Linked DNA regions of Flammeovirga yaeyamensis. The protein of the gene in region 2 interacts with the protein of the main gene of each other region in a pairwise test. Links are inferred from orthologs where the notes say so. Each region holds a gene or a part of one and is shown on either strand. Other genes may lie near its edges. The genes, in order: dprA and recA.

Evidence for each region.
Region 1: the proteins of recA (region 2) and dprA interact in binary tests that used the Bacillus subtilis proteins (3 or more experiments, as listed by UniProt). The link is inferred for Flammeovirga yaeyamensis from one-to-one orthologs.

Annotation. Positions count from the first base shown.
Region 1 is NZ_CP076132.1:2,806,019-2,823,237, forward strand. Bases 14,257-17,219 are described here. They hold dprA (DNA-processing protein DprA), read left to right. Parts: upstream 14,257-15,160; coding sequence 15,161-16,279; downstream 16,280-17,219. Other genes in these bases: rsmA (16S rRNA (adenine(1518)-N(6)/adenine(1519)-N(6))-dimethyltransferase RsmA), read left to right, coding at 14,257-14,793; KMW28_RS11110 (glycerate kinase), read left to right, coding at 16,281-17,219. In the rest of the region: KMW28_RS11045 (SPOR domain-containing protein), read right to left, coding at 1-855; KMW28_RS11050 (peptidylprolyl isomerase), read right to left, coding at 995-2,989; KMW28_RS11055 (thymidine phosphorylase), read left to right, coding at 3,048-4,352; deoC (deoxyribose-phosphate aldolase), read left to right, coding at 4,484-5,149; KMW28_RS11065 (phosphopentomutase), read left to right, coding at 5,155-6,300; deoD (purine-nucleoside phosphorylase), read left to right, coding at 6,302-7,009; KMW28_RS11075 (hypothetical protein), read left to right, coding at 7,205-7,708; KMW28_RS11080 (Fur family transcriptional regulator), read right to left, coding at 7,779-8,240; KMW28_RS11085 (DUF3299 domain-containing protein), read right to left, coding at 8,249-8,689; 4-hydroxythreonine-4-phosphate dehydrogenase PdxA, read right to left, coding at 8,694-10,052; KMW28_RS11095 (WD40/YVTN/BNR-like repeat-containing protein), read left to right, coding at 10,399-13,884; more of rsmA, read left to right, coding at 14,008-14,256. UniProt on the Bacillus subtilis protein: Protein that helps load RecA onto ssDNA during transformation. Binds cooperatively to circular ssDNA, is able to bridge different segments of DNA. Favors the loading of RecA onto SsbA- or SsbB-coated ssDNA and formation of RecA-DNA filaments.
Region 2 is NZ_CP076132.1:59,890-76,980, forward strand. What follows is about bases 8,248-11,082. They hold recA (recombinase RecA), read right to left. Parts: upstream 10,270-11,082; coding sequence 9,226-10,269; downstream 8,248-9,225. Other genes in these bases: KMW28_RS00255 (chalcone isomerase family protein), read left to right, coding at 8,376-9,080; KMW28_RS00265 (pyridoxal-phosphate dependent enzyme), read left to right, coding at 10,764-11,082. In the rest of the region: KMW28_RS00235 (GNAT family N-acetyltransferase), read right to left, coding at 1-361; KMW28_RS00240 (SusD/RagB family nutrient-binding outer membrane lipoprotein), read right to left, coding at 617-2,251; KMW28_RS00245 (SusC/RagA family TonB-linked outer membrane protein), read right to left, coding at 2,264-5,281; KMW28_RS00250 (hypothetical protein), read left to right, coding at 5,597-8,146; more of KMW28_RS00265, read left to right, coding at 11,083-12,146; KMW28_RS00270 (SUMF1/EgtB/PvdO family nonheme iron enzyme), read left to right, coding at 12,513-14,036; KMW28_RS00275 (T9SS type A sorting domain-containing protein), read left to right, coding at 14,062-14,706; KMW28_RS00280 (formylglycine-generating enzyme family protein), read left to right, coding at 15,493-16,521; KMW28_RS00285 (T9SS type A sorting domain-containing protein), read left to right, coding at 16,564-17,091. UniProt on the Bacillus subtilis protein: Multifunctional protein involved in homologous recombination, DNA repair and competence.

The DNA.
Region 1 (17,219 bases), 2.8 Mb from region 2 along the record:
GACATCATTTTTATTGGACTGAATTAATGCCAATAGTAGACCTGATGCTGACTCCAATACTAAATAAGAGCGTAACTCCTTGGGATTAATTGTTACTTGATAACCGTTCATCTGCCAATCATTATCAATCACAATTTCTTCTGATTTTTGAATTTTATATCTTTTCGATTTTAAAATCCTCTCTGAAAAAGCTTTTGAAAGACCTTCTTTGTAATCGTTTTTTTCTTTCAACTTTACCAGATGAATAGTCAATTCTGTTTTAGAAAATGGTTCAACATACTTTCCTTCAACAATTTCATCTACATTATTTTTGAAATTTCTTTGAATGATTCCTCTAGGATAATCAAATTCTATATTACGGCTAATACTATTCGATCTTACATTTATATCATCAAAATAGGATAATGATTTCAGAGATCTTATCTGAAAATTCGGGTTATGAGGTAATTGCAACAATAGATCTAAAGATGTCCAACTTGCAGGATAATTATCAACTTCATTTTCTGATAAAGGAATTAATTCCTCGTGTAGCTTATTATAGTTTTGAACTTCTAAGGCATTCAATCCAAAATTATCCTCTAGTTTCATCTTTAATGCTAAGACATCTTCCAAACTCTTCTCAGCACCAATAATAATATGATACCATTTCCCGTCTACATCATTAGATTGTGTAATTGCATAAGGTGAAAGTCCCTTATTTTCGAGATAATCTATACCATTTTCCATTTCGTCGTACTCTCTAAAAGAGGCAATTTTAACAGAGAATGGCTTTTCATCATTGAACTGTTCTGGAGAACAAGAACAAAAAACAATCGCAGAAAAGATAATATACAAGTAAGGATGAATTAGTTTCATTTTGTTGCAGTTCATTCTAAAGGGTAACATTAATTCGTTACCCTCAAGTTAAAGTATATTTGTGAAATTATGAATTAGAATAATCCAAATCCAATAAATTATAATCTATGTTTATAATTCATCAATTAAATGATGCATTTTATTCAATTGAGGTCAATATTTCTTCTCTTATAATAGATATATCTATAATCTCATCTCCATATTCTAATTTTTGCATTACATCAAAACCATCTACCACTTCAGAGAAAATTGTATATCGGCCATCTAAGTGATGTGTTGGAACTAGAGAAAAGAAAAACTGACAAGATTCTGTGTCTTTCCCTGCCGAGGCAATTCCTAATGAACCTCTCTTATAATTTAGCATTGAAAACTCACTCGGAATGTTATAATCTAAACCACCAAAACCATCTCCTCTTGGATCTCCACCTTGTGTAACAAAATTAGGCACCATTCTATGGAAGTGAAGGTGATTATAAAAACCACTATCAATTAAACTTACAAACATAGCAACAGTTGCAGGTGCCTCTTCTACTTTCAATTGTATATCTATATCACCTTTTTCTGTTTTGATTCGTGCAATCTGATTCTGTTCAATATCCTTTATATATTTCCATTGAATACCTTTATTTGGATATGAAGTTTTTGCTTTAAACTCTTTCCCTTCTAAAAAGGCTATCGTCTTTTCTAATTCAATATAAGCTTCGACTTGAAGTGGCAACTCCAAAAGATCTTTGACCTCATTTAATTTAGCAATAGATGGAAAATGAGACTTAAAATGATCATGTTTCTTATTTTGAATAAACTGACAAGCATTGTAAATCTGTGATACGTCTTTAGTTGCGATACATTCTTCGAGAATTCTTTTTAATTCTTCACCTTCTTTTTTCGATGGACGGAATTTTGAGGAATAATCATTTAAAACCAATTCAATAGATTTCGTTTTTAGAATATTTACATCAGTTGTTTTCCAAGTATCAAATGCTAAGTCTTTACCATATTTTGATTCTGTAATTGCTTCTAACCAAATCGTCTTCTCATAAGATGATGGTGCATTTTCAAAATGTTTCAAAGCAAATTCATACATCTTTTTATCCTTATTCCTTTTACGAAGAATGGCTTTCATAGCTTCCGCTTTTGCATTATTAAAGTTAACCACCTCAAGAATATCAAAAACTTCTTTTGCTTCTGACCAACCTAACTTGTTATAAATCGACTGAGCAGCAATTTCTGCAACAATAGGATCATTATAACTTAAATATTCAATTGATTTATTAATCACACCTGAATACCTTACCTTCTCTGTTGCCATTAAAGCATTTTGAAGCACAGTTGGTGATTTTTCATCAGTTAAGATTTTCTTTAATGCAGTAGCACTACCTGCTCCTTTAGAAAAATTTTGAATCGCTTTTGTAAAATTGGCTCTGATTAACTCGTTTTCATGATGTCTGGCATTATCAAAAATATTCGAATTAAACGTTTCTAACATATGCTTACTATTGATTCTAGCAAAATAAGCACTACACCATTCTTTTGTTTCTACACTCTTTGATTTTGTAAAAATGCGCATGATTTGTTCAGAAGCATCATACGATTGATAACCCTGCCAATCTTTTGCTCTATGCAAACCCTTTACAATACCAAACATCACATTTTCATCGCTTAATACGAAATGTGTCAATAGGTAAATAGCACCATCGTTTGCACATTTCCCCAAACTTTCGAACATATGTTCTAATAATTCTGTTTCTTTTTGATGTTTTACTATAAAATCAATAATAAATGGAGATAAAGAACGGTCCCCCATTTGCCCTAAAGCAAATGCAGCTGCTATCTTTACATTAAGGTGATTAGATTCTAAAAGAACTCCTTTAATATCAGAAATTGCTAAAGTGTCTTGTACAGAACCAAGAGCAATTAAGACTTCTTCTTGATAAACGGTGTCCTTTAGAATCTTTAATAATTCTTTTGTATTACGTTCATCTCTAAGAGAATAAATTTCTCTAATTTTGTGGTCCTGAAATTTATTGGAATATTTTTCACCTCCACTAGTTCCTTGTTCTTCTTCTGAACAAGAGATTATGAAGAGACCTAAAAAAAATAAATAAAAAATCGATAAGAATTTATAGTTGCTCATTTGTGCTAAATATGTTTATCGATAAAATAACCAATTAAAAACCTCATACACAAATTTTATGCGTGCAGTCGATATAATCATTAAAAAAAGAGAGGATTTAGAATTAACTTCTGAAGAATTAAAAGAATTTTTAGACGGTTACCTAAAAGGTGATGTAACCGATTATCAAATGTCGGCCTTTTTAATGGCTGTCTTTTTAAATGGACTTTCTGATAATGAATTAAAAGTTTTGACAGAGACTATGAGAAACTCTGGCGACTTGATTCACCTTGAGGGGGTCACTAGATTTCTTATCGATAAGCATAGTACTGGAGGTGTTGGCGATAAAACTAGTATTGCTCTTGCTCCCCTCTTATCCACTTTTGGTATTGGTACGGCAAAAATGTCCGGTAAAGGTCTTGGTCATACAGGAGGTACTTTAGATAAATTCGAAGCTATCCCTGGTTTTAAATTCCCAGAGTCTGAAGCAGAGATGGTCAATAGCATTGAGCATTCAGGCATTGGTATCATGGGACAGACAGATGATATTGTTCCTCTAGACAAAAAGCTTTATGCCTTGAGAGACGTGACGGGTACTGTAGATAGTTATCCTTTGATTGCCTCGAGTATTATGAGTAAAAAGCTTGCCGTTCGTTCTGATGGAATTATCCTTGATGTTAAAGTAGGCGACGGTGCTTTTATGAAAACATTGGAGAATGCTCAAAAGCTTGCGAACATCATGAGAGATATCGGAACAATGTTCGAGCGTAAAGTGCATATCGTACTTAGTGGTATGGAACAACCTTTAGGTAATGCTATTGGTAATGGACTTGAAGTCTACGAAGCGGTTGAATCTTTAAAAGGTAATGGTCCTAAAGACTTTGAAGAATTGATTACAACAATCACAGGTATCGCTCTTGTTCAAAAAGGAGTTGTTAAAACGGTTGAAGAAGGTATTGAAAAGGCTGTTGCTAAATTACACTCTGGTGAAGCGGTTACTGCCCTTAGAGACTTCGTTGCTGATTGTCATGGTGACGCCTCTTATATCGAGCAACCTGAGAAATTCTTAACTGCTCAATTCAAATATGAATTAAAAGCGGATGCAGATGGTTGCATTTCCCAATTAAAGGCAGAGTCTGTAGGTACAGCAGGTATGCTTTTAGGTGCAGGTAGAGAAACAAAAGAAGATGTTATCGATTATGCTGTTGGTATTGTTCTAGAAAAGAAAGTAGGTGATATTGTCTCTAAAGGAGATACTTTAGCCGTACTTCACTACAACAAGGAGAATGACAAATTCAAACAGGCAGTCGAATTATTGAATTCTGCTTATCAGATATCAAACGATAAGGTGGAACAGCCGAAAGTGATTCTAGACATTCAATAATTATAGGATACAAAGAACTTTTGTGATGATTATTATTAATAATTGCAAAAGAAATGAGCTTCACCTATTCAAATAGTAACTTTGTGCGTTACAAATAGAAATACAAATCATAATAAGCATATAAATTAGATATGAGTATAGCTAAATACGTTGATCACACTATTCTTGCAGCGAACGCGACTGCATCTCAGATTATTACTCTTTGTGAAGAAGCGAAAGAACATAACTTTTTCTCAGTTTGTGTCAATACATCTTATGTGCCATTAGCAAAAGAACATACTAACGGTTCTGATGTTGCCGTATGTGCCGTAGTTGGTTTCCCATTAGGTATGATGGATACTGCTTCTAAAGTATTCGAAGCTAAAACAGCAGTTGAAAATGGTGCTGATGAAATCGACATGGTTATCAATGTGGGTAAATTGAAAGATGGCGAAAACGATTATGTGGAAAATGAAATCCGCTTAATCAAAGAAGCAATCGGTTCTAGAGTTTTGAAAGTGATTATCGAAACTTGTTACTTAACTGACGAGGAAAAAGAAAGAGCCTCAAAACTTTCTGTGAATGCTAATGCAGATTTCGTAAAGACTTCTACTGGTTTCGGTACTGGAGGAGCTGCTTACGAAGATATTCAAATCATGAAAGACGCTGTTGCTGGTAAAGCACAATTAAAAGCTTCTGGCGGTGTTCGTGATTATGAAACTGCTCAAAAATATATCGACATGGGTGTTACTCGTTTGGGTACATCTAGCGGAATTAAAATTATTCAAGGCGGTACAGCCGACGAAGGTAGCTACTAATATATATGAGTAAAAGAGTTGTTTTAGTCGTTCTCGATAGTGTGGGTATTGGCTTTAGTGCCGACGCAGACGAATATGGAGATCGCGGTGCAAATACTTTAGGTCACATTGCCGATAGTGCAGGGTTAGACATTCCTAACATGCATAGAATGGGTTTAGGTAACATTGCTCCTTTACATGGTTTACCTTCTCTAGGTACGACTTCTGCTGCCTATGGTATGGCCAAAGAAGTTTCTAAAGGAAAAGATACCACTACAGGACACTGGGAAATTGCTGGTCAGATTCTTTCTGAGCCATTCCCTACTTACCCTAATGGCTTCCCTGAAGATATTATTTCTGCTTTTGAAAAAGCAACAGGTAGAAAGACAATTGGTAATAAAGTAGCTTCAGGAACAGCTATAATCGAAGAACTTGGCGACCAACACGTTGCCTCTGGTGATTTGATTGTATATACTTCTGCAGACTCTGTTTTCCAGATTGCTGCTCACGAAGAAGTTGTTTCTTTTGAAGAATTGTATAAATACTGTGAAATCGCAAGAGAACAATTGAATGTTGGTCGTGTGATTGCTCGCCCATTTGTGGGTAAAAACGGTAACTATACAAGAACATCAAATAGACACGATTATTCTTTAGAGCCATCAGAAAATATGCTAACACGTATTAAAGCTGCCGGTAAAGATAGTATTGGTGTAGGTAAGATATTTGATATCTACGCTGGTAAAGGATTTACTGATCATGTTTATACAAAAAGCAATGAAGATGGTATCGATCAGACTATCGAATACTTAAAGAAAGACAACAATGGTCTTATCTTTACTAACCTAGTAGATTTTGATATGTTATTTGGACATAGAAGAGATCTAATTGGTTATAGAGATGCTTTAGAGTATTTTGATCAAAGATTACCTGAGATTATGGATGCCATGAAAGAGGATGATGTTTTAATCATCACTGCCGATCATGGTAATGATCCAATCTTTAAAGGTACTGATCATACTAGAGAACATATTCCGATTTTAGTCTATGGTAAAAAGGTAAAACCCGTCAACATTGGTTTTAGAAACACTTTTGCCGACATCGGAACTACAATTGAAGAATTATTATTAAATGAAGCCCCTACTACAGGAAGCTTCGCATCCATGATTTTATAAGATGAGTATACATATTGGTGCAAAGCCAGGTGATGTGGCAGAAGTCGTATTAATGCCTGGAGATCCATTAAGAGCTAAATATATTGCTGACAACTACCTTGAAGACGTTGTTCAATACAATAACGTAAGAGGTATGTTAGGTTTTACTGGAACATACAAAGGTCATAGAATCTCTGTACAAGGTTCTGGTATGGGTATTCCATCAATTGGTATCTACGCCCACGAACTAATTACTGAGTTCAACGTACGTAAATTAATTCGTGTAGGTAGCTGTGGTTCAATGCAACCACATATCAAACCAAGAGATTTAGTTATTGCTATGTCAGCTTCAACTGACTCTTCTTTTAACCAAAACCGTTTCGGTGGTAAGGATTACTCTCCAGCTGCTGATTTCGAAATGTTGAGAAAAGCCAACGAAGTAGCAAATGCGAAAGGTATTAAACCATACAACGGTAATATCCTTTCTTCTGATGCATTCTACGGTGATGATGCTGATGAGTGGAAGAAATGGGCTAAATACGGTGTACTAGCGGTTGAAATGGAAACAACTGCTTTATATACTATCGCAGCTCAATTTAACGCTAGAGCGATGACTATTCTAACTGTATCAGATAGTTTGGTAACAGGTGAAGAATTAAGTTCTGAAGACCGTCAGAATACATTTACAGATATGATGGAGATTGCTTTAGAAACTGCAATTGCAGACTAATTCAATTCCCACATCATTTGATGTACTATTGATATTACATGTATTTAAATAGATTTTTCTATTAAGTACTAAGGATAATGGAGTTATAAATAAAGCTAAATACTTTTTAGTTAATTTATAACTCCATATTTTTTTTATATCTACTACTCTCCTATTTTTGCACGGATTTTTAACTTCATTCAAACTTCTTAATCCATGAAATATATCAAATACTTATGGGGCTTATCATTACTAGTGTATCTAGGTCTAAACCTTTTGGCTTATATCTATTTACCTGAGGATGGTGTAACCGTCATTCAACAAACAGCCAATAGTCAGGCGGTGTTAATGACAAGAAGCGATTTCTTTTACGCTTCTATGGGAAGTTTATTATTAGTCAACATCTTTTTTATCACCATTGGAAATGGAATTCTGTATTTTCCAAAAATTATGGTTTTCGCTCCAAATAAAGATTATTGGTATTCAACAAAAGAAACTCGTGAAAAATTTGTTGAAATAATAAAAGGTTGGACTAAAGGAATGGCGACTATTCTAACCCTAATTTTACTAACTGCTGTTGGTGTAATTTATCAATCACAAGGACACGATCCTTTGGCTTTTAGAGTAGAATATTCTCCAATGATCCTTTGGATAATGGCTATTCTTTGGTTAGGTGTTTACTTTATAGTACTTAAAAAGCCTAATTCAACTGAGGCATAATGGATATAAAATAAAAGAGGGTGAATTAAAAAGTAATTTAATTCACCCTCTTTTTTATGTTTCAGAACAATTAAACTGTTTGTTCTTCTTTATTCTTTTTCCCTTCACAATCTTCGTTTTTACAAACTCCGTAGAAGTTAAGAGAATGCTTTTCGATTTCGAAATTATAAACCTCTTCCACCATTTGTTGGATCTTCTGGATTCTAGGATCACAGAACTCAAAGATTTTATTACATTCCTTACAGATCAAATGATCGTGTTGTTTAAAACCGTGTGCTTTTTCATACAATGCTAAGTTTTTACCAAACTGATGTTTAGTAATTAAATCACATTCTAAAAGTAAATCTAAAGTATTATATACTGTCGCTCTACTCACACGGTAATTTTTATTTTTCATGTTGATATAAAGCGATTCAACATCAAAATGTCCGCCTCTGCTATAGATCTCTTCCATGATAGCAAAACGTTCTGGAGTTTTTCTTAACTTTTTCTCCTCCAAATATTTGATAAATATTTCTTTAATATCTTCCATGTTACTATTTAATAATTTGAATTGAATTCAACAGCATCTTTCAGCTCGTAAATCAATCCTGTTTCTTCGTCATTTAAATGAAGTGTACCTTTAAAGGTGACTTCTTCTTCTTTTATTTCTCTATGATTCTTAAGGAAAATAGCCACTACAGACTCAGGTCCTGCACCACCACAGAAAAAACAACTAGAGAAAGGGTATACAGATAACATTATGGAGTTGTCTTCTGTTTCTACAGGAAGCACAAAACCTTTAATAACTATTTCAGAATTATCTAAAGCTTTCACTTCATTAGTAAATAATGGAAACGGTATGTCCATTTCAAACTCTTCAGAATATTTATATTCCCAATCAACTTTAAGAAGTTTCTGCCAAATCTCATCATCCTCTTGAGCAAATGAGAAAGACATACACAGGCAGCTCAATAAAACAATAAAAAACTTACTCTTCATTTTATTACGAATTGTCTTCTGCTTTATTAGCGTTATTGTTATCCGGTTTCTTATTAAAATTATCTTTACGACTTTTCCAATGTTCTTTCTTGTTATTAGGATTTCGGTTTCCTCCTTTATTGAATTTCGGATTACCTTGGCCCTTGGCTTTATTTTCCAACATTTTTTGTTGTTTTGTCACCTGAGCCTCTTTTCTTTCACCCGCTTCTAATTCACTTAAGTCGTACTCTTCTTCACCTACAGCACTATCAACAACCATTTTTTGATTCTTGATATGATCTTTCCGATCTTGAAGTAATTGTTTTGCATTAGGACGAATCATGTTTTCAACAACATTATTCCTCACTTTAACAATATCTACTGCTTGCATTAACGCCTCACGGAAAGATGTCTCGTCTGCAATACCTTTACCTGCAATATTATATGCTGTACCATGATCAGGTGATGTTCTTACAATATCCAAACCTGCAGTATAATTTACACCACTTTCGAATGCATGTAATTTAAAAGGAATTAACCCTTGATCGTGATACATACAAAGGATACCATCATAGTTTTTGAAAGATAATGTACCAAAGAAGCCATCAGCTGGGAAAGGTCCAAATACTAAGTTTCCTCTTTTTTTGAACTCCTTCACAACAGGTCCAATCACATTAATCTCTTCATCTCCCAATAACCCTTCTTCGCCTGCATGTGGATTAAGTCCCATTACAGCTACTTTAGGTTTTGTGATTCCGAAGTCTTTTTTCAAAGAATCAATCATTACATTCAACTTCGCTGTCACTAATTCTTTAGTAATAGTATCAGAGACTGCTTTGATTGGAATATGACCCGTAACAACACCTACTCTTAAATCGCCAGCACAAAGTGTCATCAATGTTTCTCTATCCTTAGCAAAATTTTCATTGTAATATTCCGTATGTCCAGCATACTGAAAATTTTCACTTTGAATATTTGCTTTGTTAATTGGAGAAGTTACTACCGCATCAATCACTTCAGATCTAAGATCTTCAGAAGCTTTATCGATAGATAAAAAGGCACATTGTCCTGCTTCTTGAGTTACTTTGCCAGGTTCTAATTCTTGAACTTCACTCCAACAGTTCACTACATTAATCTTCTGATCATGAATGTAACTGTTGTTGTTATATTGATGATAAGTAAACTCTTCTAAGTTTAATATCCTTTTGTACTTAGTCAAGATCTTGCCTGAGCCATATACAATTGGAGTACATATATTTGTTATCCTCTTGTCTTGCAACACTTTAACGATTACTTCTGGTCCAATACCATTGTAATCTCCTATTGTAATACCAATACGAGGTTTATTAGATCGTCTATTTTTTTGATTTTTATTATCTCTCATATTTCTGTAAAAAGTAGATTCTGTACATCTACATTTAAATTCAATTAACCAAAAGTAATCATTTATGCTATCTTTTCTATGTTAAATAGTATTAACCTTAGATTGAATAAAAATAATAATTAAGAAAGTGATTCTGTATTTTGAAAATAGTTACTTTAATAAACAGGTTAATATTGTTTAAATGATTTCCTTGAATATTACCATCGTTAGATATACCAATTCAAATTAAGTATTTTTGTAAATAATCAAGGATTTATTGAATTATTTGAAAGAATAACAAGATAACAAACTTCAAAATCAAATTAATTGTGTTCTTTTTTTAGAACAGGTAGTAAACCAATTGCCGATGAAGAGATTTTACTATTTTATATATATTCTAATATTATCTTCTGTTGTGGGTTTTTGGATCTACTCTACTTTCTATGCCCCTGTAGATGACACACCTTTCATAAATGAATATAGTTTTTCCGATACAGAACCAAATCCTTATAAACTTAATGATAAGATTATAAGGGCTGATATGCCTGGAAAGTTCTTAAAGATGAAAAATACTTTGAGTACGAAAAAAGGGAATAATGAATCAAATTATCCACTTGGATATAAAAACGCAGAAATTAAAGCACATCAAGTATCAGAAAGTAACCCTTATTTTGATTCAATTGTTTGGGCTAAAAATGGACCAACGAACGTATCTGGAACAATTTACAGCATAGTATCAGACAAATCTGATACTAATGATAATACTTGGTTAGCTACAACTGCTGAAGGTGACATTTGGAAAACAAAAAACAGAGGTAAGCATTGGACTTGTGTTACCGATTCTTTACCAAATATTCCAATAACAAAAATTATCCAATCTCCATCTCAACCACAGATATTTTATGCAATTACCGGTGAAGCATATGGTAAAAGATATATACAATCTGGCAATGGCTTACTAAAAAGTACTGATAATGGTAATACTTGGCAAATAGTAAAGAATACGCTGGAGAATGAAAAATTTCAAGCAATAACCTCTATTATTATCGATCCTTATGATCATAAAACACTCCTTATCGGGACAACGCAAAGGATAAATGACAATACATTAAGATCATTCATTCTGAAAACAATGGATGAAGGTGAAAATTGGGAAGGAGTTTATGAATCAAGTTCTATCATTCAAGCCTTAGAATATCAACCTAATAATTTCAAAGTGATTTTAGCTGGAGTTAAAAACCAAGGAATTATTAAGAGTATTAATTCAGGTAGAACTTGGGGTAAAGTTGGAAACAATTTCAAAATGTCAGGTAGAATCAATTTGGCATTTGCTTCTGTAAATACTTCTATCGTTTTAGCCTCTACAACTGGAAAAGGTAATAAACAAGCAATACTCTATGTCTCTATGAACAATGGAAACTCTTGGAAACGATTGCAATTTGAGAGTCCAATTAATCAATTATTCGGAGGTCAAGGTTGGTATAATAATTTCATCACTCCTCATCCTTATGAAACCTACTCATTCTATATTGGTGGAGTAAATATTAATAAATTATCAATTAGAAATTTTGAAACAGGACAAGCTATTTTAAGTCCTATTTCTGATGCTTATTCTGAATTTAATGGTCCAAACCAATTTCTTCAATGGTCTGGCATGTCAAATATTAAAGGATTACATCCTGATCACCATCAATTATTAATTCTCAACAATAAGAAAGACAGCAGTTTCCAATTACTTACAGCTACTGATGGTGGTGTCTACATGAGTAAAAGAGATCATCAACCTGGAGAAAAAGACAACTCATGGAATTTTGCTTCATATGGTCTTCATTCAACTCATTTTTTCGATATTGATAAGCATCCCTATAAAGATCAATTTTTCTGTGGAACTCAAGAAAATGGATCTTGGGTATCTCCTACAAACCCAAGTATTTCAAGTAAGTATAGAAGAGGATTGCCTGGTGATGGATTTGATGTGATATGGCATCAATCTAATCCTGATATACTTATAGGAAGTATATATAATAATCATTTCTTTCGCTCATTAGATGGAGGTTTTTCGTTTAAAAAAGTAGGAAATGATTTATTAGATATTGATGAAGCGGCTCCTTTTTTCAGTAAAATTGTCGATGCTCCAAATCAACCCAACTTATTGTATACAATTGGTGAAAGTGGTGTTTGGTTTTCAGAAAACTTTGGAGACTCATGGATGTTAAGTCCAATAAATAAGTTATGGAAGAGAACAGACTACATGGATATAAATGTCTCTACTGTCAATCCTAAAATTATATGGACAGGTAGTGAGATAACGGAAGACAACAGAATTCATGTATCAAAAGATGGTGGTTTAACTTTTACGGCAACAAGCGATTTTAAATACAATGGTAAAAGTCTTGGACAAATCTCAAAGATTGTATCCGACCCAATTCTGCATAATGTTGCCTATATCACTTTTGCTTTTAATAACGCTCCAAAAATTATTAAGACAGATGATTATGGAAAGACATGGAAAGATATTTCTGGGTACGCAAATACGTCTCGACACCCGCTACCGAATGTACAAGTGTATGACCTTTTTGTATTTCCATACAACAATCAAATTCTTTGGGCTGGCACCGAAATTGGCATATTCCAAACTTTAGATGGAGGAAAAAGCTGGCATAGATTAAAAAGTAATTTCCCTGCCACTTCTGTATTTAATATCCATTATAGAGATAACAGCATTTTTATAGGCAGCCAAGGAAAAGGAATATGGAGTCTTCATTTAGATGTATCCTTACAACCAAAAATTCTTAGTAGTTATTATGACAAACAAAAAGAGTTAATCGTTGAAATGGAAAACGTAAGTCAATATGATTCTCTGCAATTCTATCATAAAGGGAAACTCATTGATAACGGTAAAATAGAAATCACTGGTAACTATGTGAAGTTCAAAACTGAGGATATTATCAATGATTTATCGGCCATTGGATATAAAAACTCACTTCCTTATACTTCTAAATCTTCTAATATTTCACCTTTTGAATTTGGTCATTCTGTTTCTCATTTTCACTTTGATCATAAGTCTGATTCCGTTGAAAATAAACTAACTGGGAATTTATTCAATGAGTTTTCAGCACCAGGGTTTTCATATTCTTTACATACTGAACACCCATACAAAGTAAATGAAACAAAGTATTCGTATTTAAAATCTCCAATCGTATTAGATCGTTATAATAGTACACTTTACTATAAGGATATAGCATTAATTGACACGAATGACCATGTATCAATACAGGCCTCAAAAGACCTTATTCATTGGAAAAATATTAGTGGGAATTATAATGCTTCATTCAATACAGATTGGACATTTACGATCAATAAAAAAGATCCAATGGGATCTCAAAACTTAGAAGTCCCCCATTCTATTAATCTTTTAGAGCACTTTAGTCCCCAAGACACTGTATATTTTAGATTTGAGCTTTCCTCCACAAAATCAAAAAACAATTGGGGTTGGGCGATATCCTACATTGATATTCAAGGCAAACATGACACTGAATATAACAATGTTGTTTTCAACAATTTGATTCCAATTCAGGCCAGTGTTTCTCCATCAATTGTAAGTGATCAAAAAATAAATGTAGAGATCTTATCCAACGATAAAAAGTTACTTGATATCAAAATCATGAACTTAATTGGTAATAACGTTTTGGAGAGAAAATATATAAAATTGAATAAAGGTTGGAACAAATATCCTTTAACATTACCTTATCTAACGGATGGCATGTACATCATCAATTTGGAATATGACGATAAGGTAACCTCTTTGAAATTTATGGTGAGCAAAAAGAAAGACAAGCACATCATCATCTAAATTTAGATCTTTACCCTACTTCGATGTGGTTAATTTCTGTATCTGTTTGTTATTGAATTTGTAATAATAAAATAAAAGGGTGTTTTTTGTATCCCTATTTTAAGCATAATAAAATTATCATTTATGGCCAACGTAAAACCTAAGAAACATTTAGGACAACATTTCCTGGAAGACATGCAAATCGCAGACGATATTGTGAATGCAATGACTCAATATGGTGGATATAAAGAAATCTATGAGATCGGTCCAGGTACTGGAGTTTTAACTACTCGTTTGCTTAATAAAGATGATATAAAAACTACAGTAGTAGAAATAGATACCGAATCTGTAGACTATTTAAGAGATGTTGTCGGTTTACCAGAAGATCAAATTATTGGTGGTGATTTTCTTAAATTAGATTTTGATAAAATTGCTCCTCACCCTGTTGGATTAATTGGTAACTTCCCTTACAATATTTCTACTCAAATATACTTTAAAGTACTAGAACATAAGGATCAGATTACTGAATGTGTGGGTATGATTCAAAAGGAAGTAGCAGAAAGAATCTGTTGTAAAACAGGTGGAAGAACTGCAGGTATTCTTACTATCCTTGTTCAAGCATTTTATGATGTCGATTACCTATTCACTGTACCTCCAACGGTATTTAATCCTCCTCCAAAAGTTGATTCTGCAGTAATTTCATTAAAAAGAAACGATAGAAAAACCCTGCCTTGCGATGAAAAATTATTCTTCAAGGTAGTTAAACAAGCTTTTTCAACACGTAGAAAAACATTAAGAAATGCAATGAAGCCATTTGGTCTTCCTGCTGACTTCCTTAAAAAGGATATATTTTCTCTACGCGCTGAAGCCTTAAGTGTAGATGATTTTATTCAATTGACAGTGGAAATTGAAGAAATAAGAAAATCATAGTTTCACTAGCTTTTCAACATATAAGTTATTCCTAATTCTATATATAAATATTAAAAACAGAAATCAGGATAACATCATTTTCGGGCATTGCTTTTTGTACAATTAATTTACCAGATATATCTGATATTTTATATTCAAAAGCATTGCCCGTTTCGTTTTTTAATACCTACCTTTTCATTAGTAATGAAGTTATGCTTCAATACAAATACTCTAATCATCATTTATAAAATTATCTAAATTGATACTATAACGGACTTTTTACCTTTCATTATCATTGCTAAATAATATTTCAATTATTGTTTTTATTTAAAACAAATGACACTATATTTAACAAATAATTTCTTAACGAATCAAATAATACCTGAAAATGACCATCACTGAATCCAAATTTTATGAACTATGGCTTAACAACATCCAAGGAATTGGGGGTGCAACAAGTAAATTATTAATAAGTCATTTAGGATCTGCTGAAGATGTATTTAAATCTTCGCCTACTCAACTAAAAAAAGTAAGTGGTATTGGAGAACATACGATTCACTCAATTGGGATATCAAAAAAATATTTAAAGAAAATTGATCTTGAGGTCCAAAAAATTGAAAGTGCCAATGTTCGGGTTTTATCATATACCGATGATGAATTTCCTAAACGTTTAAAATACCAGAAAGACTCTCCTTACCTTATTTATGTGAAAGGAAAAGCAAAAGGGCTTTATGCCAAGAAAACAATTGGAATTGTAGGTTCTCGATCGGCAAATTATTACGGTAAATCAGTTACCAATAAATTGATTGAAGATTTGTCAAAATTTAAAGATATAGCTGTTATTAGTGGTTTGGCTTATGGGATTGATATACAAGCCCATAAATCATCATTAAGCAATAATGTGGGAACAATTGGTGTAATGGCCAATGGTTTGAATAAAGTCTACCCTTCTATGCATAAAAACACTGCAATAGAAATGATTAAGGACGACAATAGCGGTCTTATTACTGAGAATTTAATGGACGCTGAACCTGATGGGCCTAAATTCCCTGCTAGAAATCGAATTATTGCAGGATTATCTGATGTCATCATTGTTATTCAAGGAAAAAAGAAAGGTGGTGCGCTTATTACTGCAGATATTGCCAACAGCTACCATAAAGAAGTTTTTGCTGTTCCAGGACAGGTGAATGATGAATTAGCTGAAGGATGTAATAACCTTATTAAATATCAGAAAGCTAGAATATACACTTCTGCTGATGATATCATCAAAATGATGAACTGGGATATTCAAGAAAAAAATAATACTCAAAAAACGCTATTTGATACCTCAGATTTATCGAAAGATGAATTATCTATTGTAGATTTATTGAAAGAAAACGAATATCACATAGAAGAATTAGCTATTCAACTTCAAACGCCAATTCCTAAATTGTCAGGCTTCTTACTACAACTTGAATTAAGAGGTATTATTCGTTTAAAGCCTGGAAATATTTATAGTTTAAAATAACATGAAAATAGTAATTGCCCCTAATGCTTTTAAAGGTTGTATTTCGTCTATTGAGGCTGCCAATATTATACAAGAGGCATGGTTAAATAATAGACCAAACGATGAAGTGATCAATCTACCACTTGCCGATGGTGGAGACGATTTTGATCATGTTATTGCCTTATATAAAAATGGGACATGGAACGAAGTGGCCACAGTGAATGCATTAAACCAACCACATACTTCTGGTTATTACAAAGTAAACAATGCGACTGCAGTAATAGGAATGGCATCTGTTTGTGGGTTAGCCGATATCAATGAAGGCAAAAGAAACGCTTTAGAAGCTAGCAGTAGAGGTTTAGGAATAGTGATGATGCAGGCGATTAATGATGGATGTAAGGAAATAATTATTGGTCTAGGTGGTAGTGCATCAACTGATTTTGGTTTGGGAGCACTGGCAGAATTAGGTCTACTATGTATTAATGATGACGGAACACCTATTCAACCCAACGGAGGTAATTTATCTTCAATCAGAACATTTGATATTCAAGAATTACTAAATAAAATAGAGGGTATTTCTTTTTACATTGCTGTGGATGTTGAAAACGGATTGTTAGGAAAAAATGGAGCTGCTCATGTTTTCGGTCCTCAAAAAGGTGCGAATGCAGAAACCATTAAAATACTCGATGATAATTTAAGCCACGCTGCCGACCTTACACAAATAGCTACAAGTATTGAAGTTCATGATGCTATTGGAAGTGGTGCTGCCGGCGGAACTGCAGGAGGTTTTATGGCTTTCTTAAATGCCACAATATTAAAAGGAAGTGAATTTGTGATGGATTGTTCAGGTTTTGAAGATCAACTCTCTGATACAAAATTAATTATCACATCAGAAGGTACGATTGATGATCAAAGTCTGTATGGTAAACTTCCCTATCAAGTAGCAATAAAAGGAAATGAA
Region 2 (17,091 bases):
ATCCTTTTTGTTTTAAATAATTGAGCATACAATGCATCAACTTTGTCCCTATTCCTTTTCCTCGATATTCAGGAATAATTGATATGGCAAATTCTGGTGTGTGTTTGTCTATATGTCCAAAACCTTTGATTTCACCATCAATAATTCTAACCCAAACTGCACCTACAATTTTATTATCGGCCTCAGCTACTAAACAATAATCGTCTTTCTTACTCCCAAAATCCTTGATAAATACATAAACTTCAGGTAACTGAATGACTTCTCTAGGAATAAGATTTTCCGGATCAAACTGAAAAATGGCTTCGTAAAGAAAGTCCTCCAGTTGATTGTATTCTTCTATTTTAATTTCTCTGATTAACATATCTCTAATTTAATGAAAAGATGAAACCCCAAGATCAAATTTTGATCGAGGGGAGTAATTGGCTTTAGCTTTCGCTAAATTCATCTTGATTTTAATTTACTGTTTTAAACTTTACTTAATTTGAACTACTATCTAGTTTTTAGCTAAATCATGATTAAAAACCATGAAATAAAAAATAATTGGTTTTAGTTTTTGCTAAGTCTCTACTTAAGTCAATCTGTTTTCTATTCTTAACTTCTAAATTTTTTCTTTTTATTAATGATGGTCTTTTGCCCACCATAGATCGCTAACGAAATCATTTTCTCCACTTTCCAAGTACTGAATTCCCGACTGATACCCTTTCGCATTCGTTCCTTGTTCTCTACTAGGATACATTACACGACCAGGAATTTTCCCATTGGATCTATTGTCCGGATGCTTCACTTGGTTTTTAGTTACTATCGATGGATAATGAGTCCTTCTCCACTCGGCATAAGACTCATATCCATTCAATAGAAGAGAAATCCATTTCTGAGTTTGAATTTCATCTAGGGATCCTTCTAACCCCATCGATGAATTGGTACCTAAATCAGGTACATGAGATAAATAGTTGTCGATCATTGAGTTGGATATAGCAGCTTCTGGATTATAATCTTCCATTAGCTCCATACCTTTTTTAATTCCTTCTCTATAGTAAGTATTTGCATCCTTACCATTTGATAATAACCCTTTCAGTACAGCTTCAGCCAATAAAAACTTAGTTTCAGCCGCATGAAAAACAATGGTTGGGGCAGTATAATGCACCAAGTTTTTTCTATGAGGTTGAGCGAAACCATAAACCCCAATACCTTCCTCAAACTTATCATCAAAATCAAGTTCTTCCGATAGGTCTGTCATTTCATTGGTTTCAAGACCATTTGGTAAACCGTAATAGTTTTGAGTATCCTCAAAGTATTTTTCATCCGGATTATATACTCCCGCAAGAAAAGCTAACCTTGGATCTACCTCATCTGTATAATTTTTTAAGGTGTTGATAAACGTATCAGAATACCTAAATAAATGTCCGCTCACACCTCCGTAATTAAAGAAGACTCTAGCCACTGGATTCATATATCGGCTATTATCAGTAGTATGATTCAGAAACACATTATCGCTATTTTCCAAAATCACACCTCCATCAAAAGCTTTCTGAATATACTTTCGGGCGACATCAGGAGCTTTATCTGAAACTCTTAATGCTAATCGTAACATTAGAGAGTTACAGAATAAATTCCATCTGCTTAATTCACCATTAAAAAATAAGTCGCCTTCTATAAATGTCTCATCAGTTCCTGGATTACTCAACACTTTTTGTGCTTGTTCAAGCTGTGTTAATAACCCAACAATTCCTTTCGCTTCATTCCCTAAATAGATGTCTTTCACATCATCGTATCTAGGTGTGAAATTTTGTTCTGTCTCTGCTTTTCCAGCCTCAGAATAGGGGATAGGTCCATAAAAATCGGCTAACCGATGGTAATTCCATACTTGAAGAACTTGGATGACAGCTAGCTTATTCGCATTCTTATCTACACCATCCCCTTTTAACTCTGACGAAATAATTTCGAGATTGTTTGTACACTCTCTATATATTCTTTCCCAAAAAGCAGACATATACTCCTCGTTGTAGGTGTAATAATTCCCTGCCCAACTTTTTGATGTTGATGACAAATGTTGAATAAACTGTTCACCGTAAATCAAATTACCTCTCCAGATATCATAATCATCTCCCACACCATGAAGAATAGCATAAGCCATTACATTCTCATGGGTCATATTGGTTGATTTATTTGGATCAACATTTATTTCAGGATTCACACAAGAATAAACGCCGACTAAAAGGGGTAATAATGTTATTCGTCTTAATAATCTCATAATCAGTTGATTTTAGAATGAAACATTTAAATTGAAACCATAACTTTTTACCGATGGCATTGATGCAAACTCCAATGCACCTCCTGTACTAGAAGCATTTAAAATGCTTGTTGGATCTACATTCTCTGCAGCTTTCCATATAAAAAATGGATTACTCATTACTGCAGATATTCTTGCTGATGAAAGATGAATCTTCTTTAAGAAAGAGGAGGGAAGACCGTAACCTAAACTCACCTCTTTCACTCTTATATAAGATGCATCTCTTATAAACTCTGAATTTATTTCCGAAATTCTGTTGTAGTACAACTCCGGGTTCGCACCCACACCTTGAGTGTAATAAACATCTCTTCCTTCTAAGGTGTTGATGTGCGTTCCCGAAGCATACATATCTGAATTTGTACCTGAATAGAACTCTCCTCCAATTTGTTGATCGATTAGCACATTAAAATGTACTCCCTTAAAACTAAAGTTGGACGAATAACCGATTATAGCTTCAGGGTTCATGTTCCCTATCGCTACCATTTCTGAAGTGTACTGTGGCAATCCATTATCATCGTAGGAAATATCACCAATATCATTTCTTTGATAATCCCTACCCATGATTACTCCGTACTCTTCGCCAACAATAGCATCGACCCTAACATTACCATAATCACTTATGGTCATTCGTTCCATGTCTCCAATCAAACTATTTACCTTATTCCTATTATAAGTATAGTTGACGCCCAATTCCCAAGTGAAGTTTCTATTGACTATAGGAACTAGATTTAATGATACCTCAACACCTGTGTTACTCATGCTACCTGCATTTACCAAAACACTAGTAAAACCTGAAGCATCCGAAACATCCATAGCGATAATTTGATCTTCGGTGATTTGATCATAATAAGTGACATTCATATTCACACGATCATGAAAAAATCCTAAGTCTGCACCAAACTCTATAGAGGTGGTCATCTCTGGAGATAAGTTGGCATTATTCATCGCTCCAGAAAAACCAGCAGGAAGAACTTTATTTCCATTCTTATTAATAAAACCATTTCCTGCCGTTCTATAGGTTTGATACAATTTGTATGGATCTGTATCAGATCCTACCTGTGCCCATGACCCCCTTATCTTCGCTAAGGAGAACCATGTTGGCAAATTAATTTTCTCTGATACAATCAAACTCGAACTCAAAGAAGGATAGAAATAAGAATTGTTTCCTTCTGATAAAGTCGATGTCCAATCGTTTCTACCTGTTACTGTTAGGTAAATCCATTTATCGTAACCAAAGTCCATTGACCCGTACACCGAATTCATTTCTTTTTCAGAATGATTCTGAGTACCTGTTACCATGGCTGCATTACTTACATGATACCAATCAGAATAAAATTGACGCATTTCAATACCTACATTATTCTGTTCAGTACGCATCATATTCGCACCCAATAGACCAGAAATATTGAACCTTCCGATATCTTTATTGATGTTCAAATAAAGATCGTGGTTCATCTCCATTCTTTGTAGACTACTGACTTTACTTTCACCATCACTCAAAAATGGAGTACCAATTGGTGTGATCGTTTCGTCTCTTCCAGAAGTAAAATCAATACCATTTCTGTAGTTTAATTTTACACCTTTAAGTAACTCCAAACTCACATTTGCCGATAGTAATACTTTATCTTTAAAATCTTTGATGTACAAATTGTCCATCACCCAGTAAGGGTTTAAAGTATACACATCATTCATAAAAATTGGTTGATGTCTATTCTTTTTAAAGATTTCTGCAGATTGTGTGGCAGGCATCCTATGATAAGCATTTGCTGGATTAAAAGTGGTTTCTCCTCCAGCAGAACGATTGGCTTCCTGATTAATATAAGTCAGTTTAGTATCTATCGAAAGACGTTTTGAAGGATCACTATTTACCCTTGCTGAAACCGTATTTCTCTGAATATTTGTTGAAGGTAAAATATCTTGAACTTGTTGGTTCGAATAAGATACTCTTCCTTGTAAGAGATCGTTTCCTGCGGATACGGCTACACTATTATTGTACACATAGCCCGTACTAAATATGGACATCGGATCCCATTGGTTCGTATAAGGATACTCATTCCCATCGAAACCAATATACTTCTGATTTCCCATTTTAGCTCCCCAACTCGAAAGTCCGGTATCCATTACTTCTGCACTAGATGATGGTACTCGACCTTGTGCTCCCTGCCCGTAGACTGTCTGTCTATCGGTCAGCATATTATTAGGTGTACTCCACACCATCGATGAACTGATATCAACACCAATTCCATCTTTTTTATTACTCTTTTTAGTTGTAATCAAAAGGACGCCATTCGAAGCACGACTACCATATAAAGCAGTGGCTGCAGCCCCTTTTAAAACATTGGTCGATTCAATGTCGTCGGGGTTAATCATCGATAAAACATCACCTTTATCTGTGCCACCCCAACGGCCTACACCACCTTTGTTTTTTTCGTCCATAGGGACACCGTCTATTACAACTAACGGATAATTACTACCCTTTAAAGAGGCGTTACCACGAATACTTATAGAGGAAGCCTGACCTGGTCGATTTCCAGAGATTTGTACCCCTGTAACTCGTCCACCTAGGCTGTTCATCAGCGATCCAGTATTGACTTGTGTTAAATCGTCACTACCAATCTCCGATACAGCATAGCCTAAAGCTTGCTTCTCTTTCGATATTCCTAATGCAGTTACTACCACTTCTTTAAGTTCTTCTATGTCTTCCTCTAATAAAACTTCTATTTCATTAGAAGAGGTTACTATATATTCCTTTTGCTGATACCCTATAAAGGTGAAAAGCAATTCTTGTCCAATTTCAGCCTCCAATACAAACTTCCCGTCTATATCTGAAATCACTCCCTGTGTCGTCCCTTTTATAGAGATATTTACACCAGGCAATGTGGCTTTACTTTTTGCATCTAACACTGTACCCCGGACATAAGAATCCTGGGCCAATGCTGTAGAAATCGTACCTATAAAAAGTAGGATTGCAAACAGTTGAAGTCTTATCATAATGAATAATTAAGAGTACAAATCGAAAGTTATTAAATCGTTACCATGTCCCCGAAAGGATGTTACAATAGTACAGGCGGTAGATTTACTTTTAGCGGTACAAGGGAGGTTACAAATGGGATAAATTTATTAAAATATGCAAAAACAAGGGTATTAATCTCCTTAACAATGTACATATATAAAAAATACCCCCTTATCTTTTGCATTAATTAAAATAGTTTTAGAAATCGCATATCTATAATTCTAACAACTATTTCAATATCTCACTATCGACCTAATTCTAGTTAAATCGAATACTAACAAGCTAAAGCCAGTATGTCTCAAATTATTAAAAGCCTAACTTTATTTTTCATTTCAATCAATGTGTGTTTTGGACAAGGTGGACTTTCTTTTGAAAGCTCTGCAATTTTAGACAAGCAGACGACCTCACTTTTATTGCCTAAAAAAGAGCAAATAAGAGTAGGAAAAGAGATTAAACTAAAGTTTAATTTGTCGTTAAAAAAGTCTTATTTCATCGGTAATATTCTCAGGATTATTGGGGATGAAAAACATAAAATTGATCTCATTTATTATCCTGGAAAAAATAGAAGTGAGAATAGTTTGATCATTACTTTTGATCAAAAAAGACACCTTATACAGATACCGTTAAGTCAGTATGGTCAATATGTTGATTTAAGTGATTTTGAAATCAACATCAATCAATCAAAGAAAACTATTGTAGTTACAATTGGTAATCAAAAGTTCGAATCTTCTCTTACTGAATTTCCTTATCTATCAAATTTGAAACTCATTTTTGGATCATCCGAGGATAATGAAAATGAAATTATTCAAATACCTACTTTTACACTAAATAACGTTCAAATTTCTTCTCGTAAGAAAGACTATCACTGGCCTTTAAATGAGTATAAAGGAAGTAGTGCCAATGAGGTACATCATAATAAAGATGGAAGTGTAGAACGTCCAAATTGGCTTCTAAAAGATCATTATCATTGGAAAAAAATAGCAGAAGTAGAAACCGCTTTTCATCCAGCATTGGTGTATGATAGTCTTAAAAAAGAAATCATTTCTATCGACCAAAAATTTCTCAATAGGATCAATATAAGATCACAGAGAGTAGTTACCACCGAAGCACCAATTAAAGCGATTAAAACGGGAATTTTCGAAGGGATCAATCTGCCCAAAGAAAAGAAATACTTGGTTTTTGATATTCGCGGTAAATCTATTTCCTCTCTATATTATGGGGATACGGTAGCACAAAGAGTCATTAATAATAAAGATATGGTTGAATATCTTCACCCGAACATTTTTTATAATGACTCTACAAATGAGATCAAGGAGATCAATGGTTTTGGAATGTTTAAGTTTAAAACTGATTACCGAAAATATAATCGTACCTATGGAAAGAGAGAACTATGTCCTTTAAAAGGTGATAGCATTGCTCCAAGAAATCGAATGTCACAGTATAAACTCAATAATAATGAGTATTTACTTTATGGGGGCATAGGTAATGAAAATGGTGACCAAACTTATGGCTCACAGTTTTTTTATGATCTCTATAAAATCGATACTGAAAAAGATTCGATTACGAAACTTTGGGAGATGAAACCTCCGATTAAAAATATGAGTAATGTCGGAGATATTTACTTGGATAAAGATGGAAAATATTTTTACAGTGCGGTTTTTCTAAATAATAACCATAATACGACCATTCAACTGATGGCAATTAATATGGAAAATGGAGAATTGAATCCCGTTTCTGATACTATCAATCTAAAATATAGAGATACCCAATCTGAAATTAAATTATTTAGGAACCCTTATAATCACTCTTTCTATTTATGTTATTTGAATGGATCTTATTTGCAGAATACATCTATTTTGATGATTTATGAACTTAAAGGTCCACCTATTAATTCAATTCAAAGAGTAAAATTAGATCATTTAAGTCAGGCTGGAAGTGATAGTTTTAACTTTGGCTATTTTATCTTAATCATCGGTATTCTCATTCTTGTTTACTCTGTAAGCTATTTTTATCGTCCTAAAAAGGGGAAAACATCAAAAGATAAGAAGATTTTTGATACCCAAAAAGTAGAAGAAAAGCAGGAAGACTTCATTCCTTTTTACCCTATGGAAAAGGAGAAAAAACAAGATAAGAATGCGCTCTATATCTTTGGTAAATTTAAACTCTACGATAATGAAAACCGAAATATCTCCCATCAGGTCACTGAGAAACTAAAACAGGTATTCCTTATTATATTATTCTATCCTTTTACTCATCATCGACATATTACAACAAAAGAACTTACAGAACTTTTATGGCCTGATTCTACAAAAGCAAAATCTAAAAACAATCGTTCTGTGACCATACGTCGTTTACGTGTTATTTTAGAACAATGTGAAGGCATACAATTGGTATTTGAAAATAACGCCTGGGCCTTTTCATTTGATGATCTTTTTTACAACGAGTTTTACCATTTCCTAGAAGTGAAAGAGAAATTATATTATCAAAATGTAGCTATTAAAGACTATATCAACTTCTATCAAATCGTGGAAAAGGGTAGTGGTTTACAACCAATGGCATTTGAATATATCGATGAAACTTTATCTAAAATTAAATCTGAAATTTTAGAAACGCTCATTTACTCTGCAAAAAGGGTAAATGACTTATCATTTAAGAATCAAATTATCGATTGCATTTTTGAGTATGACAAATTGGATGAAGAGGCTTTAAATTTAAAAATTCAAACCTTATTATTAATGGATAAAAAGGTGCAGGCACATCAAGAGTTTACTAAATTTTCGAATTATCACCTTAAGTTCTTTGGAGAGCCCTACACCAAATCATTTGATGAAATTGTAGATTAATATAAACATCCGTACATCATTCTTTATTTAATTCGATATAATGTACTATTTACATTTATTCTCAATTATATAAATCATAATACAAAAAACATGATAACCATCATCAATTTTTCTTATCGATTTTAAATTCTTTGTGTTTTTAAAGAGTTGAATAGAATTAGATTTCTCTCTCAATGAAAATTCTATTTCTTCTTTATTGAAATGAGTTATCCACATTTACACCACAAACATGAAGTATATTTATTTCGTCGTGTTTTTTGTATCTACATTTTTTTCACACTCAGTAAATGCACAAGACCAACACGATGTTACATTATTATATAATGTAGATTTTAAGAAAAAAATTGAGTCCTATGGTAAAACACTACAACTAAACGGAGGAGGAACCTATATCAAATCGATACATAAACTATTTTCATGTGGTTTATATTTAGAAAAACCCAGTAATGATCCCCTTAAGATTATTTATTCTGAAGAATTAAGAATCATCGATTTGGTGATCACTTCCAATCAGTTTCAATCTCAACGTACTATTGATGAGATTAAAGATCTACACGAAAAAAATAAGGAATTATTAAAGAGTGGGAAATTTTCAACAATCCTCCAAAATATCAAAGAAGCTGATGTTGTCCTACCAAATACATTTGTAGAAACTTCTCACTTTTTTGAAAATGCCTTTGCCACATCAAATAATTATGCAACCGATAATTATCATTCTTATATAAGCGATTTTGCAAAGATTTTTGAAGATAAAAATACCATTGGAGACCATTATCGTTTCGAATTTCATGGAGAAGACGATACTAAGATTTTCCGAGACAATAATTTATTACTTGATATCCACCATAAAGAATTTCAGAACGCATTATTGAATGTTTTCATTGGAGGAAACGCACCCAATTCTTCTTTAAAAGACGATCTTCTTTCTAAATAGTCTTTGATATTTATCAATGAATTATCACTTCCAAAAAGTGCTTAATAAAAAAATCCCTCACTTTAGAAAAGCGAGGGATTTCATTTTACTACTATAATATTTTAATGCGAGTATCCCCACTCAGCATTAACTATTTGTTTCTTAATTATTCAGCAGGAGCAACTTCTTCCTCCTCTGGAGCGATACCAAATACTTTTTCTTTGATTTTCGCTTCCAACTCCTCCATTAATTCTGGATTCGACTTGATCAATTCTTTCACTGTTTCTCTACCTTGACCTAATTTAGATCCGCTGTAAGAGAACCAAGAACCTGCTTTGTTGACAATCTCAAATTCAACTGCCATATCCAATACCTCACCTGCACGAGAAATACCTTCGCCATAAAGGATATCGAATTCAGTTTGTTTGAAAGGAGGTGCCACTTTGTTCTTTTGTACTTTCACTCTTGTACGGTTACCAGTTACGTTATCAGCAGATTCTTTGATCGCACCGATACGACGGATATCCAAACGTACAGAAGCATAGTATTTTAATGCGTTACCACCTGTCGTTGTTTCAGGGTTACCGAACATTACACCAATCTTTTCACGTAATTGGTTAATGAAGATAGCTGAACAGTTTGTCTTAGAAATAGCACCCGTAATTTTACGAAGTGCTTGTGACATTAAACGAGCGTGAAGACCCATTTTACTATCACCCATATCGCCTTCCAATTCTGCTTTTGGTACTAAGGCAGCCACTGAATCGACTACTAATACGTCGATAGCACCTGAACGAACCAATTGTTCAGCGATTTCTAAAGCTTGTTCACCATGGTCTGGCTGAGCCACCAACAATCTTTCCATGTCGATACCCAATTTTTCAGCATACACTTTATCAAAAGCGTGTTCTGCATCAATAAATGCAGCCATACCACCTTGTTTTTGTGCTTCTGCAATAATGTGAAGCGTTAAAGTAGTTTTACCAGAAGATTCCGGACCGTAGATCTCGATGATACGACCTCTTGGAATACCTCCAACACCTAAAGCTAAATCAAGTCCTAAAGAACCTGTTGAAATTGCAGGAACATTTTCGACGCTGTCGTCTGTCATCTTCATAACAGCTCCTTTACCGAATTGTTTTTCCAATTTAGCAATAGTTGTTTCTAATGCTTTTAATTTTTCTGTGTTTTGCCCTTTATCCGCAGCCATGATAACTAAATATTTTTGTGTGTATGTTATTTCTTTTTGATCATCAACTTTTCTACTTCCGAATTGTTGATAATACAAACTTAGGGGAGTAGAACGTAATGTAGATACGTTCAAAGAATTTTTTTGATATTTTTTTCGATTATTTTTTAAACATATTTATCAAATAATCAAAATATAAACATTTAACGATTAATGTTTTATCAAATGTAAAACATGTTTTTGAAAAAAACCAACTTAGTTAAAATAAATAACATATAATTGATAAATAATTTATCATTTGATCAAAATAGAAGCTTTAATAGTACTTTTAAATGCATAAATTGAACATTATGTAGACAAATTTGTTTAACTCCTGCTTTTCAAAAGACTATTTGATAAAAAATAGAGACATCAATCTAAGAATCAGAGAAAAGATCGGTTCATTTCTTATACATTCTTCTTGCACATCACTTTATTTAATTACATTTGTAGATATAACTCACACTAATACATACATGAATAAACCACAAGATCTTATATCACTTATTGGAAATACCCCTCTTGTTAAAGTAGAAAACATGGATACGGGGAACTGTGAACTCTATTTAAAACTAGAGAACCAAAACCCTGGGGGATCTATTAAAGACCGTATTGCCTTAAGCATGATTGAAAATGCAGAAAAAGAAGGTAAAATTAAATCGGGAGATACCTTAATAGAAGCAACGGCTGGAAATACAGGACTTGGTCTTGCGTTAATTTCGGTTCTAAAAGGATATAAACTAATTCTTGTGATGCCCGATAAAATGAGTAAAGAGAAAATTGCTCACCTAAAGGCAATGGGTGTACAAGTATTATTAACTCGTTCTGATGTAGGTAAAGGACATCCGGAATATTACCAAGATATGGCAAAAGCGTTGGCAGAAGAAAAAGGATACTATTATATAGATCAATTTTCGAATCCGCACAATTCTTTGGCACACGAATTAACTACTGCTCCAGAGATCTATGCACAAATGGATCAGAATGTAGATGCAGTCGTAGCAGGTGTAGGTTCTTCTGGAACAATTTCAGGGATGGCTGCGTACTTTAAAAAGGTAAGTCCACAAACCGATTTAGTTTTAGCTGATCCAGAAGGTTCTATTCTAAAAGACTACATCGATAAGGGCGAATTTGGTGAAGCAGGTTCTTGGTATGTGGAAGGTATTGGCGAAGACTTTATTCCAGAAATTGCCGACTTCTCTCAAACAAAAACAGCTTACACTATCACAGATAAAGAAAGTTTCTCAACTGCACGAGAATTATTGATGAAAGAAGGCTTATTGGCTGGATCGTCGTCAGGAACATTGATCGCTGCAGCATTAAAATATTGTCAAGAACAAACAGAACCGAAAAGAGTGGTTACCTTTGTGTGCGACAGCGGTAACAAATACTTTTCAAAATTATTTAACGATCACTGGATGAAAGAAAAAGGGTTTATCGAAAAAGAGGTATATGGAGATTTGCGCGACTTGATCTCTAATCATTATGATAAAGGAGAGGTGGTAACAGCAAGCATCGAAGACACCTTATTAGATGCGTACAAAAAAATGAAGATGTACGATATTTCTCAACTTCCTATTATGGATGGTGATGAAATACTCGGAATCATCGACGAATCAGATATTTTATTTACGGTTTATGAAGACGAATCGGCTTTCGATCGATTTGCTGCAGAATGTATGACAAGTAATCTTGTGGTTATTCAAGCATCGGATAGTATCGACCGTTTGATGGAGATCTTCAGAGATGGTATGGTAGCTATTCTAATGAATGAAGATCAATTTGTTGGTTTAATTACTAAAATTGATGTGCTAAACCACCTTCGTCAGCAAACAGCTAATGATAAAGGTAAAGGTTGATTGATCAAAAATCATCACAAAGTATCCAAAGAAAGAGTCATAGAAATGGCTCTTTTTTTTTGCCTTTTAAAAAGTTCATTTGATATAAGACCTCACCGAAAATCAATTGATTTACATTTATTCAATGTTATATAAATACATTAACTACATATTTTTACATTAACAATTGAACTCATTTTCACTACTTTACAAGGTTGAATTCTTGATATAATACAATTTAAAAAAATAACGATACTATTTGTGAGGAATCATTCACTCTTCTAAAACAACATAAAACCTAAAAACAAGAGCAATTATTACACGAGTAAGAACGATGTGAAAAAAATTAATGTTTAGAAAGTAGAACTCGTTATCAACCTACATAATATGAACTTAATTTTGAATGACTACTTAAAACTTTTTGTACTTGCTATATTTCTCTGTATTCCGGTATCAACTATACTTGGGAATAATGTACGAATAACCACTTTAAACTATGGAGATAAAGATTTGAATGATCAAAGTATTCAAGTGAATCTTACTCTCGAATGGGATAATTCTTGGAAAGTAACCACTGGTCCATCCAATCATGATGCTGTTTGGTTGTTTGCAAAATTTAGAGATACTAATGGTATGTGGCAACATGTATTATTCAATTATGATATTAGTATGGATCATGGTCATTCAGAAATAAATGATTTAGCAACAATTGACCTTAGTAATGATGATGGTTTTGGTAATGCACATGGGGTATATATTCACAGTAAAGATCCAATTGCTCAACAAAGTGTGTCCTATGAATTATCGCTCAAATGGAATTATGGTCAGAATGGTTTAGGAAACGACGACGATTTAAGTATCCGATTCTTTGCTATTGAAATGGTTTATGTACCAGAAGCCGCCTTTGAATTGGGTTCATCAGGAACAGAAAATGGACATTTATACGAATACAATGGTTCAACTGTGACTGATACTTATACAGTAAATAGTGAAACAGAAATTACAATTGGTGAGTTACCTGGTAATCTTTGGTATGATATAAAAGACTCAACAGCATCTTACAAACAAGGTGATCAGTTAGGACCAATTCCTAATGATTTTCCTAAGGGTTACGAAGCTTTTTATTGCATGAAGTACGAAATCTCACAAGGTCTTTTCGCTGGATTTTTAAGTACTATAAATAAAGAATATGCAGATGAGTTATTAAAGAAGAAAACAAGCCAAAGGAATAATATTACCTCTGCAGATGATAGTATTTACACGGCAGCAGAACCCTATGCACCTCTTCAATTTTTATCATGGAAAGGATTAGCTGCTTTTTTAGATTGGTCAGCTTTACGACCAATGACAGAATTAGAATTCGAAAAAGCTTGTAGAGGAACAGCAACGCCTGTCGCCTTTGAATATGCTTGGGGAAATAACGATGTAGCAACCTCTGTGTATACCTATTCAAATGAAGGAACGAATACGGAAGTAGTGGCAACGAATTACTCTACAACTTTGGGAAATGCAATGTATAATAAGACCAATAATACTCAACCTTACAGAATAGGAAAAATGTCTTCATTCAACCTTGGCAGTACTATGACAAGAGTACAATCGGGAAGTACATTCTATGGTATTATGGAGATGAGTGGCAATATGGAAGAAAGAATTGTCAGCATCGGACGTCCTGAAGGAAGATCTTATACCGGTATGCATGGAGACGGTCAACTAAGTGAGGATGGATTGGCTAATGTTACAAATTGGCCAAGTAATTCTACTTCCATAGGCACCGGAGTGAAAGGGGGAACTTACAGCAAAGGTAATGGTAGAATGCGTATTTCTAACCGAATTTCAGCTTCCCAAACTTACAATAGTGAAAAGAAACAAATTGGAGGACGTGGTGTAAGAACAGCTCCTACCAATTAATATTCAAGATTTTAATTCTCGTTATATGAAATATATATATACGCTCTGCTTTATACTTTCCTCAATGGTAATGAATGCACAAGACATCTTCTCTGGTGGAGAAAGTAGCTTATTTACCTATGCAGAAATAATAGAAGACCCCGATTTACCCGTTACAATGGGTGATTTTAAAGTCACAAAAAATAACGCTGATGTAACGCTTTATTGGAGCACATACACAGAATTAAATAACGATTACTTCTCTATAGAAAGGTCTATTGATGGAAAACAATGGAAAGAAATAGGAAAGTTAAAAGGTTATGGAAATTCAAATCATGAAATCGAATATGAGTTTATAGATGAACAACCCTATTTAGGAACTGCTTACTACAGACTAAAGCAAGTAGATTTTGATGGACAGTTCGAATATTTCGGTCCACTAAAAGTAAGTGATTTCGATCAGACAGATGTGGTCATTTATCCCAATCCAAATAACGGGTCCTTTTATGTGACTCTACATGAAGAAGATATTCAATACTTAAAAATCTTCGATGGTATGGGAAAAGAAATACATTACAGTATTTATAAAAAAACAGACAAATTAGTACAAGTAGTTTTTCAAGAACATGTAAAAGGAATGTACTACTTGAAATTAAGAAATATTGGTTCACTACCTATAGTTATTCGTTGATTTAGTTACAGTAGAAAGAACAAACTTCATGGTTCGTCTAAAGGAAAATCTTTGTGAGATTTTCCTTTTTGTATAAAAAGAGTTTTGTAGGGTTTAAAAAAGCATGTAAAGAATATCTATAAAAACGATAAAAAATTAGTTTACATCACTTTACCATCTAATTCTTAGTTATCTATATAATATATCTAAGATTTTTCTTCATTAATTCTTTAATGACCTCAAAATATCACTAAAATCATATAATACTTACATAAGTTAGAACTAATTCTTTTTTAACCATGTTTGGATAGTAGTACAGCTTATTAACATCTATTTAGCATCATGAATAAACACTACTATTTGACTACTCTACTAATTTGTATCCTTACTGTAATTACACATGCGAATAATATTTCAGTAAACTCTTTATCCTTCCAGAATAAAGACACAGAGAACAAAACTGTAGAAATTAAAGTAAACATTACTTGGGATAATTCTTGGAAATTAACCGAGGCTCCAGGTAATTGGGATGCCGCTTGGGTATTTTTTAAATACAAAGTAGGTAACGGACAATGGTCTCACGTGAAGTTAAATTACGATCAATTAGACGCAGGACATTATGCCTTAAACGCAAACATTGATGTAAGTAATGATGACAATAATGGTAATGCACATGGTGCATTTGTATACAGCGATACACCAATACAACAGCAAAGCGTAAATTACGATTTATCATTTGTGTGGAATTATGGTGCAAACGCCGTTAACGATGATGATAAAATCAAAATCAGAGCATTTGCCATAGAAATGGTATACGTTCCTCAAGGGGCTTATCATTTGGGGTCTGGAGGTAACGAAAAAGGTCATTTTTATAAATACAATGGTTCTACTGATACAGACACGTACTATGTTGACAGTGAAAACTCAATTACTATCGGTAATCAATCAAATAATTTATATTACGATACTGCCAGCATAAACCATCAAGGAGATCAAACAGGAGTATTATCAGAAAGTTTTCCGAAAGGTTACAATGCATTCTATTGCATGAAATATGAAATCACTCAAGCACAGTTCACTGCATTTCTAAGTACCATAGATTTTGATGATGCAACTAACCTTATTCGTAAACAAGAAAAAGGTAGAAATTTGATTGTAAATACTGACAGTGTAGTGTACTCCGATCAACCTTATGTTCCAATTCAATATTTATCATGGCAAGGATTGGCTGCCTACTTAGATTGGGCTGCATTAAGACCTATCACAGAATTGGAATTTGAAAAAGCTTGTCGTGGAACTCAAACCCCTGTTCCAAATGAGTACGTTTGGGGTAATACATTACTAAATGAAAACGATTACACTACAGTTAATGAAGACACTAAATCGGAATCTATTTCAAGTAATTTTTCAATGAATACAGGTAATGCTAATTACAAGAAAAACTCTAATGGTACTTACAAACCCTATCGTACAGGGAAGTTCTCAGGATATTCTACAGGAGCTTCATTAACAAGAGTACAAGCAGGTGCTACTTATTATGGAATTATGGAAATGAGTGGAAATGTTTCTGAAAAAGTAGTGACTGTGGGTCATGAAAAAGGTAGAGTTTTTACTGGAGAACATGGAGATGGACATTTATGTCCTGATGTTGGTCTTGCAGATGTTGAAAATTGGCCTTGCAATGATACTGCTTTAGGTAGTGGAGTAAGAGGTGGTTCTTACAATAGAAGTAAAAACCTTTTGGAAACATCAAATAGAAAATTAGCAGCGAGAAACTATTATCAAGAATACCGTCAGTTGGGCGGTAGAGGAGGAAGAACAGCTCCGACAGAATAACCATCAAAACCTATCAGTTTATTACCCAATAATTACGAACCTATGAAAAAATTTTACTTCTTATTTATAATCACTTTTAACTCTTTTGAAGTATTCTGTCAAGATATTTTCTCTGGAGGAGAAAGTAGCGATTTTGGTTTTATCGAATTAGTAGAGGGAGATGATTTACCCATAGATTTGGCTTACTTCAAAGCAAATTTGGTCGATAATCAAGTTGCTATTGAATGGTCTACTGCCACAGAGATTAACAACTCTCACTTTGTGATCGAAAAATCTTCTGATAAAACAAATTGGTTTGAATTAGCTGTTATTGAAGGTAATGGTAACTCAAATACTACAATTAATTATTCATACACAGATCAAAATATTACTCACAACACTGTTTATTATAGATTAAAACAAGTTGATTTTGATGGTCAGTTTAAATATTACCAACCTGCAAAAGTTAGCTTTGATGTGGAAAATCTAATCAATGTGTATCCTAACCCAAGTACAGGTGTGATTAACATTGCAACCAACTTTTTAGGTTCATCAGAAACGTTATCACTTTACTCTTCTGCAGGTCAGGAA